3 regions of the Pseudomonas sp. LS1212 genome follow, and region 1 is predicted to be linked to each of the others. Evidence: riboswitches for the same ligand, from Rfam matches in the RefSeq annotation. Region 1 holds a riboswitch; each other region holds the start of a gene.
The links. Region 1 has a riboswitch for cobalamin ahead of cobW (cobalamin biosynthesis protein CobW). Riboswitches for the same ligand answer to the same signal wherever they lie in the genome.
Positions count from the first base shown of each region.

Region 2: it holds a riboswitch for cobalamin, as region 1 does, so the genes downstream of both, NVV94_RS15400 (ABC transporter substrate-binding protein) here and cobW (cobalamin biosynthesis protein CobW) in region 1, are expected to answer to the same signal.
Region 3: it holds a riboswitch for cobalamin, as region 1 does, so the genes downstream of both, cobO (cob(I)yrinic acid a,c-diamide adenosyltransferase) here and cobW (cobalamin biosynthesis protein CobW) in region 1, are expected to answer to the same signal.

Region 1 covers NZ_CP102951.1:2,164,388-2,170,009, forward strand. Annotated here, with positions in the region: gene NVV94_RS10135 (fatty acid cis/trans isomerase) at 1-542, shown strand, start outside; gene nfuA (Fe-S biogenesis protein NfuA) at 941-1,525, shown strand; gene cobM (precorrin-4 C(11)-methyltransferase) at 1,688-2,434, opposite strand; gene NVV94_RS10150 (cobalamin biosynthesis protein) at 2,511-2,936, opposite strand; gene NVV94_RS10155 (CbtA family protein) at 2,936-3,628, opposite strand; gene NVV94_RS10160 (CbtB-domain containing protein) at 3,640-3,825, opposite strand; cobalamin riboswitch at 3,920-4,146, opposite strand; cobalamin riboswitch at 4,405-4,609, shown strand; gene cobW (cobalamin biosynthesis protein CobW) at 4,702-5,622, shown strand, end outside.
Region 2 covers NZ_CP102951.1:3,300,231-3,305,852, reverse strand. Annotated here, with positions in the region: gene NVV94_RS15430 (hypothetical protein) at 1-85, opposite strand, end outside; one part of gene NVV94_RS15425 (IS3 family transposase) at 171-426, shown strand; one part of gene NVV94_RS15425 (IS3 family transposase) at 426-1,333, shown strand; partial or broken gene NVV94_RS15420 (aminotransferase class I/II-fold pyridoxal phosphate-dependent enzyme) at 1,681-2,013, opposite strand; partial or broken gene NVV94_RS15415 (ABC transporter ATP-binding protein) at 2,083-2,598, opposite strand; partial or broken gene NVV94_RS26930 (iron ABC transporter permease) at 2,595-2,696, opposite strand; gene NVV94_RS15410 (DUF4332 domain-containing protein) at 3,073-3,483, shown strand; gene NVV94_RS15405 (hypothetical protein) at 3,670-3,933, opposite strand; partial or broken gene NVV94_RS15400 (ABC transporter substrate-binding protein) at 4,068-4,481, opposite strand; cobalamin riboswitch at 4,625-4,820, opposite strand; rRNA gene NVV94_RS15395 (16S ribosomal RNA) at 5,326-5,622, shown strand, end outside.
Region 3 covers NZ_CP102951.1:4,342,494-4,348,115, forward strand. Annotated here, with positions in the region: gene NVV94_RS20215 (cobyrinate a,c-diamide synthase) at 1-737, opposite strand, end outside; gene cobO (cob(I)yrinic acid a,c-diamide adenosyltransferase) at 734-1,345, opposite strand; cobalamin riboswitch at 1,535-1,762, opposite strand; gene NVV94_RS20225 (class I SAM-dependent methyltransferase) at 1,849-2,511, opposite strand; gene NVV94_RS20230 (C40 family peptidase) at 2,527-3,057, opposite strand; gene NVV94_RS20235 (C40 family peptidase) at 3,217-3,840, opposite strand; gene NVV94_RS20240 (NAD-dependent deacylase) at 3,907-4,680, opposite strand; gene hda (DnaA regulatory inactivator Hda) at 4,674-5,378, opposite strand; gene NVV94_RS20250 (AI-2E family transporter) at 5,569-5,622, opposite strand, start outside.

The DNA of each region.
Region 1 (5,622 bases):
GCCTCAATGCCAGGCCCGATCCGATCAACCGCTGTCAGGGCGCTTATTGCTCGCGGCCGGGCATCGGTGAGGAGTTCAGGAATGTCGAGCAGGTGCTCAGCCGCCTGGCGTCACGCCCGGCCGCGGGGCTGAAAGTCATCGACCAGTTGCCCGAGGCGACCATGCTGCGCATCGAGGGCAGCAACGGCAAGCGCGTGGTCTACAGCCTGCTGCGCAACCGCGCCCACAGCAATGTGGCGTTCATGCTAGGGGAAGCCCATCGCTACCAGCCGGGGCTCGACACCTTGACGATCTACCCCGGGGTGATGAGCAGCTATCCGAATTTCATGTTCAATGTCCCGGCCAGCGATGTGCCGGAGTTCGTCGAGGACATGGAACTGGCCAAAACGCCGGAAAACTTCGAGCGGATCGTCATGCGCTGGGGCGTGCGGCGCAGTCATCCGCAGTTCTGGGAGTACTTTCACGACCTCGCCAGCTATATCCGTGAAACCGAGCCGGTGGAGGCCGGTGTGCTGGATATGAACCGCTACCAAAACCTCTGAAGCGGGTATCAAGGTGCTCCTGCCCTCGTTCCCACGCAGAGTGGGAACGAGGGCAACGAGGGCATCGCAATGCACGACCGCCGAGCGGTTTTTCGCGACCTTTTACAGCTTGTCGTGGTCCGACCTCTGGGATCCCGGCCATGCCGGGGCCTGAAGTATCGATATCAATACAGGCCGTCAGAGGGTCCAGGATGCTGTATTCGCTTCAAGCTCTACGAGCGCTGGCCTCCCGGGCCAGTTACGTGCTGATCGAGAAGCGCCTGTATCACCAGATCAAGGGGTGGTTGGACAGTCATCTGGCAGTGCCTGCGACCGTGCCGGTAACCCGACAAAATTACTAGGACTTTTTCAGGCGCGCCGTTTCGCGTAAACTGCCGGCAAGTCTGTGAGGAACTTCCATGAGCGCCATTACCATTACCGACGCCGCGCACGATTACCTGGCTGATCTGCTCTCCAAGCAGAACACCCCGGGCATTGGCATACGCGTATTCATCACCCAGCCGGGTACCCAGTATGCCGAAACCTGCATTGCTTACTGCAAGCCGGGCGAAGAAAAGCCGGAAGACACCGCGCTGGGGCTGAAAAGCTTTACCGCCTGGATCGACGGCGTCAGCGAGGCGTTCCTGGAGGACGCTGTTGTCGACTACGCCACCGATCGCATGGGCGGGCAACTGACCATCAAGGCGCCTAACGCCAAAGTACCGATGGTCAACGCCGACAGTCCGATCAACGAGCGCATCAACTATTACCTGCAAACCGAGATCAACCCGGGGCTTGCCAGCCACGGCGGTCAGGTGAGTCTGATCGAAGTGGTCGAAGACGGTATTGCCGTGTTGCAGTTCGGTGGCGGTTGCCAGGGTTGCGGTCAGGCCGACGTCACCCTCAAGGAAGGGATCGAGCGCACGTTGCTCGAGCGCATCCCTGAGCTCAAGGGTGTTCGCGACGTGACCGACCACACGCAGAAAGAAAACGCCTACTACTAAGGAAGGCGTTCGCTGCAGATGAAAAAACGGCGCCCCGTGAGCGCCGTTTTTTATGCCCGATCAACCGGCCGTGCGAGCGCAGCCTTCGGGCTTGACGCTGTCGGCCAGAATCAACAATTCATAGGCGGCCGGCTGGCCAATCCGGGCAAGCTCTCCTGCCACTTACGGCCGGTACAGGTGAGCGTGGCTGGCGCGGTACAAGGCCGACTCCGAGAAGCTGTCAGTGGCCAGTACCCGGCCCACCAGAATCAGCGCGGTACGGCGAAAGCCCTTGTCCCGGACCTTGTCGAGAATATCGTCGAGGGTGCCGACGACCCAGTCCTGATCCGGCCAGGTGGCGCGGTGCACCACGGCAATCGGGCAATCGTCGCCATAGTGCGGGCGCAGCTCCTCTATGATTTTTTCAAGGTGCTGGACGCCGAGGTGGATGGCCATGGTCGAACGGTGCCGGGCCAGGCTTGCCAGCTCTTCGCCGCTGGGCATCGGGGATTTGTCGGCGTAACGGGTCAGGATCACGCTCTGGGAGATCGCCGGCAGCGTCAGCTCGACGCCAAGCAGGGCCGCACTCGCCGCCGTGGCAGTAACGCCGGGAATGATCTGGTAAGGGATGCCCAATTCTCGCAAATAGCGAATCTGTTCACCGATGGCGCCGTACAGGCTCGGGTCGCCGGAATGCACGCGAGCCACGTCCTGGCCCTTGGCGTGTGCGGCTTGAATCGTCTCGATGATTTGCTGCAGGTGCAGCTCGGCGCTGTTGACCAGCACCTCGGCACAATGGCCTTCGAGCACGGCAGCCGGCACCAGTGAGCCGGCGTAGATGATCACCGGGCAGGTGCGGATCAGGCGTTGCCCCTTGACCGTGATCAACTCCGGGTCGCCGGGGCCTGCACCAATAAAGTAGACCGTCATTGGAGAATCCTGAAAAAGCCTGGAAACGCGTTTTGCTTGAAAAAAACTCAAGTAGCCGACGCGTGCTAGAGGGAGATTATCGAATATTTTGCCGGGGAGCAGCCAATGCCAGTGTGGCGCGAGCAGATGTGCAGCGCGGTGCTTTCAGTTCGGCTGAGCAGCCGCCCAGCTGTTCGGCCAACGCCAGCGCACAGCTTTCGGCGATGCCGAAGCAACCGGTATGGCGATGGGCGAGGGTAGACCGATGGTTGAGTTGCGGCTCGAAGCGGGCCAGTTCAGCCGAGCTGAAAAACACCAGTGGCAAACCGAGTTGCTCGGCCAATGCCAGCAGCCCGGGCTCCTGACATTTCAGGTCGATGCTGGCAAGGCCGGTCAGCGCCGAACGCTGCAGCCGGTATTGCAGCAACGTCCGGTCAAGCAGGGCGCCCAGCTCGCTGGCCGAGCAACCGCGTTGGCAGCCGAAGCCGGCCACCAGGACCTGCGAACGGCCGGCCAGGCTCATCAGGCCTGGCTTTTGCGACGAAACAGCCAGGCGCTGATCAGGCCCAGTGCAACCCAAAACACGGCATTGGTCAGCAAGGATGCGATCTGGAACTGCGATTCCAGCGCTTCGGGGGCCAGGCTTTCATGCACTTCAGGCTGCGGTGCGCCGATGAAATGCGGCACCACCAGAATCGCTGCGCCCAGGACCTTGAGCAGCCAGTTCTTGCCGAACGCGATCAGCGCCAGGCCCACGGCAGTGGAAGCGGCAGTCCCGACCCACCAGGTTTGGCGCAGGGCCAGGTCTGCAGCGGCAGTGCCGGGCAGCTCCGGCGGCAAGCCCAGGTTTGGCGCCAGGCAGAACACGGCGAAACCGGCCAGCCCCCACAGCACGCCTTCGGAGGTGCGGCCGGGTGCACGCAGGGTATACAGCGCGGCCAGCATCAGCGCGAAGCCGACGGCGACCACCAGGTTGCCGCCAGTGGTGGAAAGTAGGCGCTGCCAGCCATCTTCCGGCGCCCAGGCTTCGGCATCGTGGCTGTGCCCGGCCGCAGCGCCGTCGGCATGCTCGTGTGCTTCGACGGCAGGGGCCGCATTTTCATAGGTTTCCGCTTGCAGGATCAGCGGGACGACCCAGAAGCTTTGCAGCAGGGTCAACAGCAGGGCGGCGAGCAGGCCGGTAAAGCCTGCAGTCCGGGCAATGCGCTTGATCATGTTGGCTGTTCTCAATGGCACGGGAAAGCGGCGCTGTGACGGGTGTCATGCGCGGCGTTGTGAACGGCTTCGATGTGCGAGAAACCGGCGAAATAGACCAGGCAGATGCCGAGCACGGAGGCGCATATGGCGACGACCAGGCGTTGGGTCTGGGTGGACGTGACGACGGCTGAGTGGCTGGCGGTAGTGATGGGCATGGCGCTTCCCTCTTGTGGTGATCGAGGCGGCCAAGCGCGAAGAACCCCTGCGCGCGAGCTCGCAGAGGTATCAACAGCGCCCGCCCACCGCGGGTTTGTCAGGTATGGTCTGGGCCGGTCTCCGGGCTTGCGAGGGGCTGGCGTGTTGCTCAAGCCTGCAAGAATCACCTTCCCATGCCGGACAGCTGGCACAGTGGATCTGATTCTTCTCTCGCTTACCGTTGCGGGGGCAGCGCCGGACTTGCCAGGTAGTGTAGTAGCACCTGACGCACCGGTTTCCCGTTTCACCCTGTGAAGGGCACCCAAACGAATCCGCGTAGGAGAGCATGGGTGGGTGGGGGGCGTCAAATGGCATGTGGGGTGTTGGTTGCTTGGGTATGCGCCTGTTCACACCTTTGTAGCCGCTGCCGAAGGCTGCGCTCGCGTGCGAAGCAGGCGCAGGATCTTGAGATTGCCAGGGGGCCTTGCGGCCCCAGCGCAGCCTGGCGGCAGCGGCTACGCCGATCGAGGTGCGCCGGACAGGGAGCCCCGCCGCGCAATCAACTCGACAGATGCGATTGACCAACCCGCAACCACTGCGTAGCCTTGCCCATTCGAGGTTCTCCAGCCTTCAAGCCGGAGCTAAGACGGGAACGCGGTCCAATGCCGCGGCTGCCCCCGCAACTGTAAGCCGTGAAAGATCCGACAATGCCACTGCACTGATGCGGGAAGGCGTCGGGCTCGCCGATCGAAAGCGATCGGCACACAGCAAGCCAGGAGACCTGCCTCGGACAGATTCTCACTACAACCGGGCGGGGTGATCCGGTGGCGAATGCGACCTCGTGCCTGGCACCGAGGTACTCGTCCTGCATGCCCGCCATCCGCCAAGGGCATCCAATGAAAACACTGGCCAAACTTCCCGTCACCATCGTCACCGGCTTCCTCGGCTCGGGCAAAACCACCCTGTTGCGACACATGCTCGACAACGCCCAGGGCCGACGCATCGCCGTCATCGTCAACGAATTCGGCGAGCTGGGTATCGACGGCGAGATCCTCAAGCAATGCAGCATCGGCTGCACTGAAGAAGAAGCCAACGGCCGGATCTTCGAACTCGCCAACGGCTGCCTGTGTTGCACCGTCCAGGAAGAATTCTTCCCCGTGATGCGCGAGCTGGTCGAGCGCCGCGGTGACCTCGATCATATCCTTATCGAAACCTCGGGCCTGGCGCTGCCAAAGCCTCTGGTCCAAGCCTTTCAGTGGCCGGAAATCCGCAGCGCCTGCACCGTCGATGCGGTCATTACCGTGGTCGATAGCCCAGCCGTCGCTGCTGGCACTTTCGCCGCCTTCCCGGATCAAGTGGATGCCCAGCGCAAGCTCGATCCGAACCTGGACCACGAATCGCCCCTGCACGAACTCTTCGCCGACCAATTGGCCAGCGCAGACCTGGTCATCCTCAACAAGGCGGACCTGATCGACGCCCAATTGCTCGCCGCCGTGCGCCGCGAAGTGGCTGAAGAACTGCCGCCGGCGGTCAAAGTGATCGAAGCCAGCAGCGGTCGCCTGCCGCTGGAGGTCCTGCTGGGTCTGGGAGCCGAGTCGGAGGCGCATATCGATGCTCGTCGTACACACCACGACCACCATGACGGCGATGATCACGACGATCATGACCACGATGCCTTCGACTCCATCTCCATCCAATTGCCGCAAGCAGATGAGAGCCTGCTGCTCGATGCCCTGACCCAACTGGTGGTGCAACACGGCATCCTGCGGGTCAAGGGTTTCGCCGCGATTCCCGGCAAACCCATGCGCTTGCTGATC
Region 2 (5,622 bases), 1.1 Mb from region 1:
AGCTTCGACCCGTCGCGACAAAAGCACTCAGATCCAGCCAGTCCGCGTCGTTGTCATGGCCTTGTGACGGCCACTTACCTTCCACCGCATATTCGTAGCAGACCTGTGTAGTGGTCTAATGAAACCGGACACCCATTTAGGCGAGAATGCTCGCCAGATCGAGGTGTCAAATGACCAAACAACGCCGTTCCTTTTCCGCTGAATTCAAACGCGAGGCTGCCGACCTCGTGCTCAAGCAAAACTACAGCTACATCGAAGCCAGTCGTTCACTCGGCGTCGGCGAGTCGGCACTACGCCGCTGGGTTGAGCAGGTTCAGAAGGAGCGCCAAGGTGTCACCCCGCTAAGCAAAGCGCTGACCCCGGAGCAGCAGAAAATCCAGGAACTGGAAGTCCGGATCGCCCGCCTTGAACGGGAAAAATCGATACTAAAAAAGGCTACCGCGCTCTTGATGTCGGAAGATCACGAGCGTACGCGCTGATCAATCAGCTTAGCGTCCACGAGCCGATTGATTGGCTGTGCAAAGTGTTTGAAGTCACCCGCTCGTGTTACTACGCCCAGCGTCTCAGGCGCCGGACTCCTGATATTGAGCGGCTTCGGCTGCGCAGTCGGGTCAATGAACTGTTCACAGAAAGTCGTAGTGCTGCGGGCAGCCGCAGCATCTTGTCGATCATGCGTGAAGACGGCGAGCAACTGGGGCGATTTAAGGTACGCAGCTTGATGCGTGAGCTTGACCTCGTGAGCAAACAGCCAGGTTCTCATGCCTATAAACGAGCGACGGTCGAACGGTTGGATATCCCGAACATCTTGAATCGGGAGTTCGATGTCTCGGCCCCCAACCAAGTGTGGTGCGGCGACATCACCTACATTTGGGCCCAAGGGAAATGGCATTATCTGGCTGTTGTGCTAGATCTTTGCGCGCGCCGGATAGTGGGTTGGGCATTGTCGGAAAAGCCGGACGCCGAGCTGGTTATCAAGGCACTGGATATGGCCTATGAGCAACGAGGAAGACCTCAGGGCCTGCTGTTTCACTCGGATCAAGGGTCGCAGTATGGGAGTCGTTTATTTCGCCAGCGGCTGTGGCGTTATCGCATGCGCCAGAGCATGAGCCGCCGGGGTAATTGCTGGGACAATGCGCCGATGGAGCGTGTGTTTCGCAGCGTGAAAACTGAATGGATACCGACCATGGGCTACCGAACTGCTCAAGAAGCCCAGCGCGATATCAGCCATTTCTTGATGCATCGGTACAACTGGATTCGCCCCCATCAATTCAACGGTGGGCTGGCGCCAGCTCAGGCCGAAGAAAAACTTAACGTCGTGTCCGGGATTAGTTGACCACTACAGGGGCGGGAGGGCAGATTGCCGGTGCTCCTTCAGGCCGAAGCTTGGCGATGGAGGAAAGTGCCGTGCGCAGATCAGCCATCGTCGGTGCACCAAGGCACAACCGAACACCACCGCTCGCCAAGGCCTCTGGATTAGCAGCGGTGGAAGCGGGCGGGGGCCCAGTCCCTTGGCTTGCTGCTCTAGGTGTAGCGCTTCATGACTGGGCATAGGCAGCCACACGTGATATCCACGATGATCCGGGTCACGCATCATCTCGCCTGGCATCGAGTGAGCCAGCGCCACGCGTCGCTTCGATTCGTCCTGGATCGCCTGGCTGACGGTCTCGGCGGTGCCATCGGTCAACCATTGCTCCATGACGGCACGTAGAGCGCGGCCGGGCCCGGTTGTCTGTCAGCCAGCATTTGATCCAGCGCCTCCGGAACGATGCCTTCTGCATCCATACGCACGCCGACGACAGGGGTGCGCTGATGTCGAGCGAGGGCAATCACGCCCGGATAGGTCTGTGCTTCGGTGAACAGTGTGCCGCCCGGACTGCAGACCACCGATAGCGCGAGAGACACCGCGTGATGAGCGCCACCGGTCAACAACAGGCGTCGAGGGTCTGCGTCCACGCCTAGACCTGCGAACCATCGTGCCAGCAGGCGACGATGTTCGTCATGGCCACCTACTGGTGGATAGTCATTGAACAGGCCCGAATCAACGCGCCTAGCTATTGCCGTTAGTGTTCGAGCCAGTAAACGCGCGGTCATTACCGTTTGCAGGGCTATCAGCGTCGTCACAGGCAGGGCCTGTACAACCTTTAGAATTGCGAGCTGGTGCTGGATATCCAGGTGATTGGTCGGTTCGTCCAGCAACAGGATCTGTGGGCGCTGGGCCAAGGCTCGAGCGATGTGCACGCGCTGGCGTTCGCCATCAGAGAGGCTGCGCCACCTGCGGGTGCTCAGGTGGGCAGCGTCGACGTCGCAGAGAGCCTGGTGGACGATGGCATTGTCATTGCCCGACCAGGGGCTCAGCGCCGACAGCCAGGGCGTTCGGCCCAAGGCAACGGCATCGAACACGCAAATCGCATCGTCGGTGTCGGCCTGCTGTTCGACCACCGTGGATTTTCCCGAACCGTTGGGCCCGACGATGCCGAGGGTCTCGCCGCGACGAACGCTCAGGTTGATGTCGTGCAGGAGTGCAACGTCGCGGGCATTGAAACCAAGGCCGGAACAGCTCAATACGGATTCGCCAGCAAAGGGCGCCGCGGCGCTCATCGGGAGCTCCTCCGGCCTATCAGGATCAGCGCGAATACGGGGGCGCCAACCAGTGCGGTGATCACCCCCACAGGGATCACCTGTCCCTGATCGCAGGTTCAGGTCTTGCCGGGTAAACCAATAGGATCAATTACTTAGGCTCGCAGCGATGTGGGCCTAAGGCGTTTATGGGGGTTTTCGTACCTGTACCATGTCTATAAGACACTGGGCACGGGCGTCCCAGTCCGGCCAGAAGGAGCCACTAGTCAGCATGGTGGAAAATAGCTAGCGTTGCTTGGTCTGCCGTCTAAGCTGATTGAGCGGCCTTGGCTTGCCGTCTATGTCGTGAGCAAACGCAACATTATATTTTGCAGTTAAGCCGTTCCCAAACGCGTGATACGAGATGTGTGGAAAGGAGGTGTTGTGACAGGAAGCAAGAAATGCCCGGTCACAAACACTTGTCGACAATCATCTAACGCATTATTGGAGATAAAAATGGCTATACCACTCAGCAAAATCGTAGGCATGACCCCCGAAACTGAGGGCAAATTGAAGGAAAAGGACATCCATGACAGCGATCAACTCTTAGACGCATGTCGGACACCACACGAAAGAAGCGAACTGGCAAAGTACTGCGGCCTGACAAGACCAAAGCTCTTAGCATTGGCCGATCGCGCAGATCTGGCTCGTATTCATGGGGTCGGAGGAGTTTTATCCGACCTATTAGAGCATATTGATGGAGTGAAAGCGATTCCCGATCTTGCCAAGCAACGGCCAGAAAAATTGCACTCTGAGTTGGAGGAATTGATTGAACAAAAGAAAATCAAATTGGTAGGTAGGGCACCCACCTTTGAATTGGTGAAAGACTGGATCAAACAGGCTAAAGCTTTGGAAAAGATACTGTAGCCAAGGTGGGGTGACAAAAAGCGAAGTATTGCCCACCGTAACTGCCTAACAGTTACATCAGCCCGGACTGCCGACTATACTGTTCTTAGTTGGCAGCCGGTTATGCGGCACGTTAGTACGCGACGGTCCGCTTTGATCCCACACGCTCACTCCATTCATGCATTTTCTAGTTCTCGCTGGCGACGCCTAGAGTAGCTCTCTACGACGACGCGCCAGCGCCTGCTCGGCGGCTGAGCCGGCATAGCTTTCAAGGTTGCCACTATGGGTTTGCCGGACCACGGCGTTGTCGCGCCTTTGCTCATCCGTCAGGGATAACTCTTCTGCCCAGCGGGTGCGGTCAGGATCGTCTACGGGTTCAGGCAGGACAAGGGGCATGCTGTCCGGGTAGGGTGTCCGGCGACTGCCAGCGTGGGGCCTTGCAGGCTTCCTGCGGGCTAATGCCAGCTTCATGCGCTGCCTTGGGTAAAGCGAAGGCGAAGCGAATTGCAGCGTCTTTTTCGGACAGAACGTTGACTTGCGTGTTCACCTGCACATCGGCATCATCTTTGGGCATGGCTGGCATCAACCGGGCAAGGCAGTTGGTGTATCAGGTAGGTCGGGATCTTAAGTTCGTGAAACTGCTCGCGCGTGCCGACCGCCCCCTGCGGGCCGACCATCCACTCCAGCTGCACTGCCACCAGCTCCGGACGTTTGCCGATCACTGCCTCGAAGCTTGGATCGTTATCGGCCAGGCGTTCGACCTTGTCGTTCTGTGCCTTGTACTTGGCCAATACATCGTTGAACCACAACGAGGTGCCGACCAGCTTGTCGCCGAGCCCCAGGGCATAGAGCATTTCGGTGCCGGCCTGGCCGATGGTCACTGCACGGCCTGGTGCGTGCTGGAAGGTCAGCGTGCTGCCGCAGTTCTCTACAGTCAGGGGATAGTGGGTAGGGGCCGCATGGGCGAGGGCGGACAGACCCAGACCCGTGATGAGGGCGGCAAAGCGGGGCAGCAGCATGATGCAATCTCCATTTGAAGCGTACGCGGAGCGGGGGTGTACAGTCTGGAAACACATCATCGAACGCTGCCGCAGGAGCAGTGCAAGGCCGGTCACCGAGGTGACGCGCGCGGCAAGGATGTCCTTCCCGGACACCCCGCCGGTTAGTGATTTGCTTGGCCGGCAGGTCTCCTGACTGATGCGTCATCGCCTGGCTCCAGCCTTCCCGGAAGCAATCCCAGTGGCAGTTCAGGAGCAGGCTCAGCACCTACAGTTGCGGGGGCAGTTCCGTTTGATGCTGCATAAGCACCACGGATTCCCTATTAATCCCATTTGGAAACCGGCGGCGGCATGGTAGTCGATCATGCTGCCCAAGGGGGGCCCATGTGCGGATTAGAAGTATTTGAGCCGAGCGACATCGCGACCCTGGTTTAAACCGAACAGTGCAACGCTGACTATATAGAGTGCTTTCAGTAAGTAGCTGCAGAAGCTGCAAGAGCAGGGCTTGGCAACCGCCATCATTTTTGTCGTTGACAACGGTTTGAAACGCTGTAGAATTCGCCTCCCGCAACGAGAGATCGAAGCGAGTCAAGTGTTTGAAGTTAAACGAGAAAATCGAAAAACTTCTGAAAATAAACGCTTGACAGAGACAGAGGAAAGCGTAAAATGCGCACCTCGGTTGAGACGAAAGAATCAACCAACCGCTCTTTAACAACTGAATCAAGCAATTCGTGTGGGTGCTTGTGAGCTCAGACTGATAGTCAGAAAGATTATCAGCATCACAAGTGGCTACATGAGCAATCATATAGTTCATTTTGAGATTGCTGAGCCAAGTTTAGGGTTTTCTCAAAACCCAAGCAGTATTGAACTGAAGAGTTTGATCATGGCTCAGATTGAACGCTGGCGGCAGGCCTAACACATGCAAGTCGAGCGGCAGCACGGGTACTTGTACCTGGTGGCGAGCGGCGGACGGGTGAGTAATGCCTAGGAATCTGCCTGATAGTGGGGGATAACGTTCGGAAACGGACGCTAATACCGCATACGTCCTACGGGAGAAAGTGGGGGATCTTCGGACCTCACGCTATCAGATGAGCCTAGGTCGGATTAGCTAGTTGGTGGGGTAAAGGCTCACCAAGGCGACGATCCGTAACTGGTCTGAGAG
Region 3 (5,622 bases), 2.2 Mb from region 1:
TCCCGCGCCACGGCGATGCGCACGCCGGCCAACAATGGCTCGACGGCGACCGGCACAGGTGCCGCGAATTCCACCGGTGGCGGCAGGGCCGACTCGCAGCTTTCGGCCAACGCGGCGGCGGCCGCATCGAGGCGCACATCCAGGTCATTGAGTTCGCTGGCCTGGACCAGGCCCAAGTGCCGGCTCGGCAGTTCGATACCGGTTTCCCGAGACAAGCCGCCATACCAGCGCAAGCCTTCGGTCAGGCTGCCTTCGAGCAGTTGGGCATGTCGCACGGTACCGACCCGATTGGCCAGCACCCCGGCAAACGGCAGGTCCGGCTGATAGCGCGCAAGGCCCAACGCCAACGCACCGAAGGTCTGGGCCATGGCCGTACCGTCGATGACGGCCAGCACCGGCACACCGAAGTGGCGCGCCAGGTCGGCGCTCGAAGGCGTGCCATCGAACAGGCCCATGACCCCTTCGATCAAAATCAGGTCAGCTTCGGCAGCAGCCTCCCAGAGCAGACGCCGACTCTCGTCGGCACCGACCATCCACAGGTCCAGCTGATACACCGGCGCACCACTGGCGCGCTCGAGGATCATCGGGTCGAGGAAGTCCGGGCCGCACTTGAACACCCGCACCTTGCGCCCCTGGTTACGGTGCAAGCGGGCCAGTGCGGCGGTCACGGTGGTCTTGCCCTGGCCGGAAGCCGGCGCGGCGATCAACACCGCCGGGCAATGACGCGCATCACTCATAGTTCGATGCCTTTCTGGGCACGAATGCCGGCCTGGAACGCGTGCTTGAGCATGCCCATTTCCGTGACGGTATCGGCCAGTTCGATCATTTCGGGCTTGGCGGCGCGGCCGGTCACTACCACATGCTGCATGGGTGGGCGTGCCTGCAGGTCGCCGAGCACCTGATCGAGGTCGAGGTAGCCGTGCTTGAGGGCGATGTTCAGCTCGTCGAGCACCACCAGACTGATCGACGGATCGCTCAGCAACTGGCGGGCCACCGCCCAGGCTGCTTCGGCCGCGGCGATATCGCGCTGGCGATCCTGGGTTTCCCAGGTGAAACCCTCGCCCATGACATGGAAGCGAACCTGCTCTGGAAAGCGCCGGAAGAACAGCTCTTCACCGGTGCTGGTGCGGCCCTTGATGAATTGCACGACACCACATTGCATGCCGTGGCCCATGGCCCGGGCGAGCATGCCGAAAGCGGAGCTGCTCTTGCCTTTGCCGTTGCCGGTCAATACCAGCAACAACCCACACTCGTTCGGCGCATTGGCAATGCGCTCGTCGATCACGGCCTTTTTGCGCAGCATGCGCGCCACATGGCGCTCATCACGTTCGGTGGTTTCAGTCATCGCAGCTCTCCGCTAACGCGCAGATGGCCGGCATCGACGAAGCACCACGACAGACGGGGCGCCAGCCCTGGCCTGGTGGCAGGAAATCGTCAATGCCGCTCTCACCCGCGCGACAGATGGATGGATCAAAGCAGACGCAGCGTGCGGCGGCCGTGCCCGGATCGGGCCCGGCGCGCGTCAGGCTGCGTGATGCCGTGGGATGTTTCAGGCCGGTCTCCGGGCTCATGAGTGGGGTGCGCACACCCAGGTCACACGCCTTCCCGGACCCGAACCGCATCCAGTGGCCACTGCGCGACCTTGACTCATTTACCGTTGCGGGGGCAGCGCCGGAATCGCGCGCCATGCACGCCCACCGGCTTCCCTGTTTCACTCCGGCAACCGAAACGATTGCAGAGCACCTGGAACAAGTCGCGAAGGTTAGAGGGTTGGGGATGGAGCGTCAATTATTGGTGGCCGATGACGTGGGCAACAAAATCTGGCGGGTAACGGCTGCCCGGTGACGCTCAGCGTTTACGGCACAGGGTCAGGCCATCGCCCAGTGGCAAGAGCGAAAGATCGACGCGCGAGTCATCCTTCAAGGCGCGATTGAGCGCCTGGATGGCCCGGGTATCGGCGCTGTCGGGTTCGCTCTGCAGCACCCGACCGCTCCATAATGTGTTATCGAAAATGGCCAGGCCGCCAACCCGCAGCAGACGCAAGGCGTATTCCAGATAAACCGGGTAGTTGGCCTTGTCGGCGTCGATGAAGATCAGGTCGAAACTGCCGCCCTGACCTTGCCCCTCCAGTTGTGCGAGGGTGTCCAATGCCGGCGCCAGGCGCAGATCGATCTTGTCGGCCACCCCCGCCTGCTGCCAATAACGCAGGGCCGTCTGGTTGTAGTCTCCCGGAAGATCACAGCAGATCAATCGCCCCTGCGCCGGCATCGCCTGAGCCATGCACAGGGCGCTATAACCGGTGAACGTGCCGACTTCAAGCAGCCGCTGCGCCCCGATCAAGCGCACCAGCAAGGCCAGGAACTGACCCTGTTCGGGCGCAACCTGCCAACGCGCCATGGGCATCGCCTGGGTTTCGGCTCGCAATTGTTGCAGCAGCGGTGTTTCGCGCAGCGAGACGTCCTGCAGGTAGTGGTACAGCGCGTCGTCCAGGTAGAGCGTTTGGGCGGTCATGCCGGCCTCCCTTTGTCAGGGGTTACGCGCCAGGCTGGTCGGCTGCAGGACGCGCTTGGCGTTGAGGTAGGTCTTCTGCCAGTAGGCATTGGACAGGTAATCCAGGCGTACCGTACCACCAGTGGCCGGCGCGTGGACAAAGCGCCCTTCGCCGACGTAGATACCGGCATGGCTGACCTGCGACCCGCCGTTGGTGGCAAAAAACACCAGGTCGCCGGATTGCAGCGCATCGCGCCCGACTTCGGGAGCGCGCAGGCCGATCATTTCACGGGTAGAGCGCGGCAGGGAAATACCGGCAGCATCACGGTAGACGTAACCGATCAGCCCACTGCAGTCGAAGCCCGAGTCCGGTGTATTACCGCCCCAGCGATAGGGCGTGCCGACCAGGCCCAGTGCACGAAACAGCACATCTTCGGCAACCGGCGAGAAATATTGTTGAGGGGCCATGACGGCCGGCTCGGTGACCCGAGGCGACGGGGCATGACTGCTACAGGCACCGAGCAGTGCTGCGAAAAGAACAAGGGCAAAGCGCGCAGCCATCGACATAAACAGAACAATCCTGATCTGATCCGGCTTACTCCGCCGAGAGCCTGGCCATGTGCCAGGAGGTTATAACCCGTTAATACTAGTTGCTATTGCCAAAAACGCACACGGCGACGTGCTTTTTTGAGCTACGTCGCCGTTTTTGCTGCGAAACTGCTGAGCTTAATTGCGCGAGATAACCGTGCTCGGGGCCATGGCCAGCGCACGCTTGGCTTCGATAAAGGTCTTGCTCCAGTAGCGGTCGCCAAGGCTGTCGATGCGCACGCCACCGCTGCGGCGGCTGCTGGAGTGAATGAACTGATCATCGCCCAGGTAGATGCCGGCATGGCTGACACGACCACGACCGTTGGTGCTGAAGAACAGCAGGTCACCGGGCTTGAGGTTGTCGCGAGCGACCAGCGGAGCGTTCACGTTGATCATTTCACGCGTGGAGCGCGGCAGTTTCAGGCCAGCCTCTTCGCGGAACAGGTAACCGATGAAGCCGCTGCAATCGAAGCCGGACGTCTCCGAGGTGCCGCCGAAACGGTAGCGGGTACCGATCAGGGACATGCCACGCTCGAGGATGCTGTCAGCCAGGGCGGGCAGTTGGTAAGGCTTGCTGCTGGAGAATTCGGTCAGCTCTTTTTCGCTCATGAGCTCTTCCTGGAGAATCAGGGAAGGCTGAGCCGAAGCATTGGCGGTAACCGGGTTGCTGACCTGCTGTTGCGAAACCGGCGTATGAGCCGCGCAGCCAAAAAGCAGGGTAACGAGTGCGAGGGGCACGAGGGGTGCGAAGCGCTTTAGCATGGGCACGACCGTGTCAAAATCCATAAGAAGGCGCGACTATGCCTTCTCTCATTCTCATTTGCAAATTCAATCGAAAAAAATGTGACTTGTGAGTTTCCCCATAACCTCTAAGGCCCTCCCCCTCAGATAAATGTCCATGTCACCACTCAGTTCGGTCGGCACCGGATTTATCTCGATCGTGAAGCCACCGCTGGCCCGCGTGCGCAACACCGGTTCGTGAATATAAGGGAAGCTGGCGGTGGTGCCAATCACCAGCACGGCATCGAAACCCAAGGCCATCTGCTTATACAGGGTTTCCAGCGCAGGCTCGGGCAGCAGCTCCTCGAACAGGACCACCGGCGGGCGCAAAATGCCCGAACAGACCCGGCAAAGCGGCGGCAAGGGTTGCTGCAGATGCTCTTGCAAGGCATCGCTGACCGCACCACAGGACTGACAATAAAGCGGGGACAGCTGCCCGTGAATTTCAATCAGGCGCTGCACCGGGCTACCGGCTGCACGGTGGTAGCCGTCGATATTCTGCGTCAACACCCAACAATCGGGCTTGGCCTGCTGCAAGCGGGCGATGGCCTCATGCGCCGCGTTCGGGCGCGCACCCAGGCAAGCGGTGCCCAATTGGGCCAGGTATTTCCAGCACAAGGCCGGATTACGCTGCAGCATGGGGCCGGACAAGGCCTGCTCGATCGGGATGCCTTCAGCCGTTACGCCGTTATACAGCCCACCCAGGCCCCGATAGGTCGGCAGCCCGGAATCGGCGGAAAGCCCCGCACCGGTAATGATCAGGATGCGCTGGGCCCGGCGCAGCACGGCGGCGGCCTGGGCAATCAGCTGTTGATCTACCAACCCAGGGTTTCTTTGAGAAAGGGGATGGTCAGCTTGCGCTGGGCCTGAAGCGACGCCTGATCGAGGCGCTCGAGCAAGTCGAACAAGGCGCTCATGCTGCGGGTGCCGCGGGTGAGGATGAAATGCCCGACTTCATCGGTCAGGTGCAGGCCGCGGCGCGAGGCACGCAGCTGCAGGGCGCGCAGCTTGTCTTCATCGGACAAGGCACGCATCTGGAAAATCAAGGCCATCGTCAGCCGCGACTTGAGGTCGGGCAGCTTGATCGGCAACTCACGCGGTGAGCTGGAAGCGGCGATCAGCAAGCGCCTGCCGCTGTCGCGCAAGCGGTTGAACAGGTGAAACAGGGCTTCTTCCCAGTCCGGCTTGCCGGCGACCGATTGCAGGTCGTCCAGGCAGACCAGCTCGTACTGCTCCAGGTTGTCGAGCAGCTCGATGCCGCGATCGATCAGTTGCGCCAAGGGTAGGTAAACCGCCGGTTCGCCCATTTGCTCGAACCGCAGGCAAGCTGCCTGCAACAGGTGAGTGCGCCCCACGCCCTGCTTGCCCCACAAATAAATCAGGCTTTCAGTCCACCCGGCGTCGGCTTCGCAAAGTCGCTCGACGTAGCCTAGGGCTGCGGCATTGGCGCCTGGATAGTAATTGACGAAGGTTGCGTCATCACGCAGACGCACACCTAGGGGCAGCTGAATCGGTTTCATGCTGGCTGAACAGTTCAAGCGAACCGTAAGGGGCCTCTGTGTAAAGTTAGCAAAGTTTATACCCGTGAAGCCGGGTGCACAATGCAACAGACCACAAGCAAAATCAAAGGTTTGCGGTCACTGCACAATTATTTGAGGGCTATTTGACATCATTCTTGCCACGCCAGGGGCCGCAACCCCCGGCGTGCGGCTACAAATCCGGATCAATCTCACCGCCGTACATATCCGACTCTTTATAGAGATC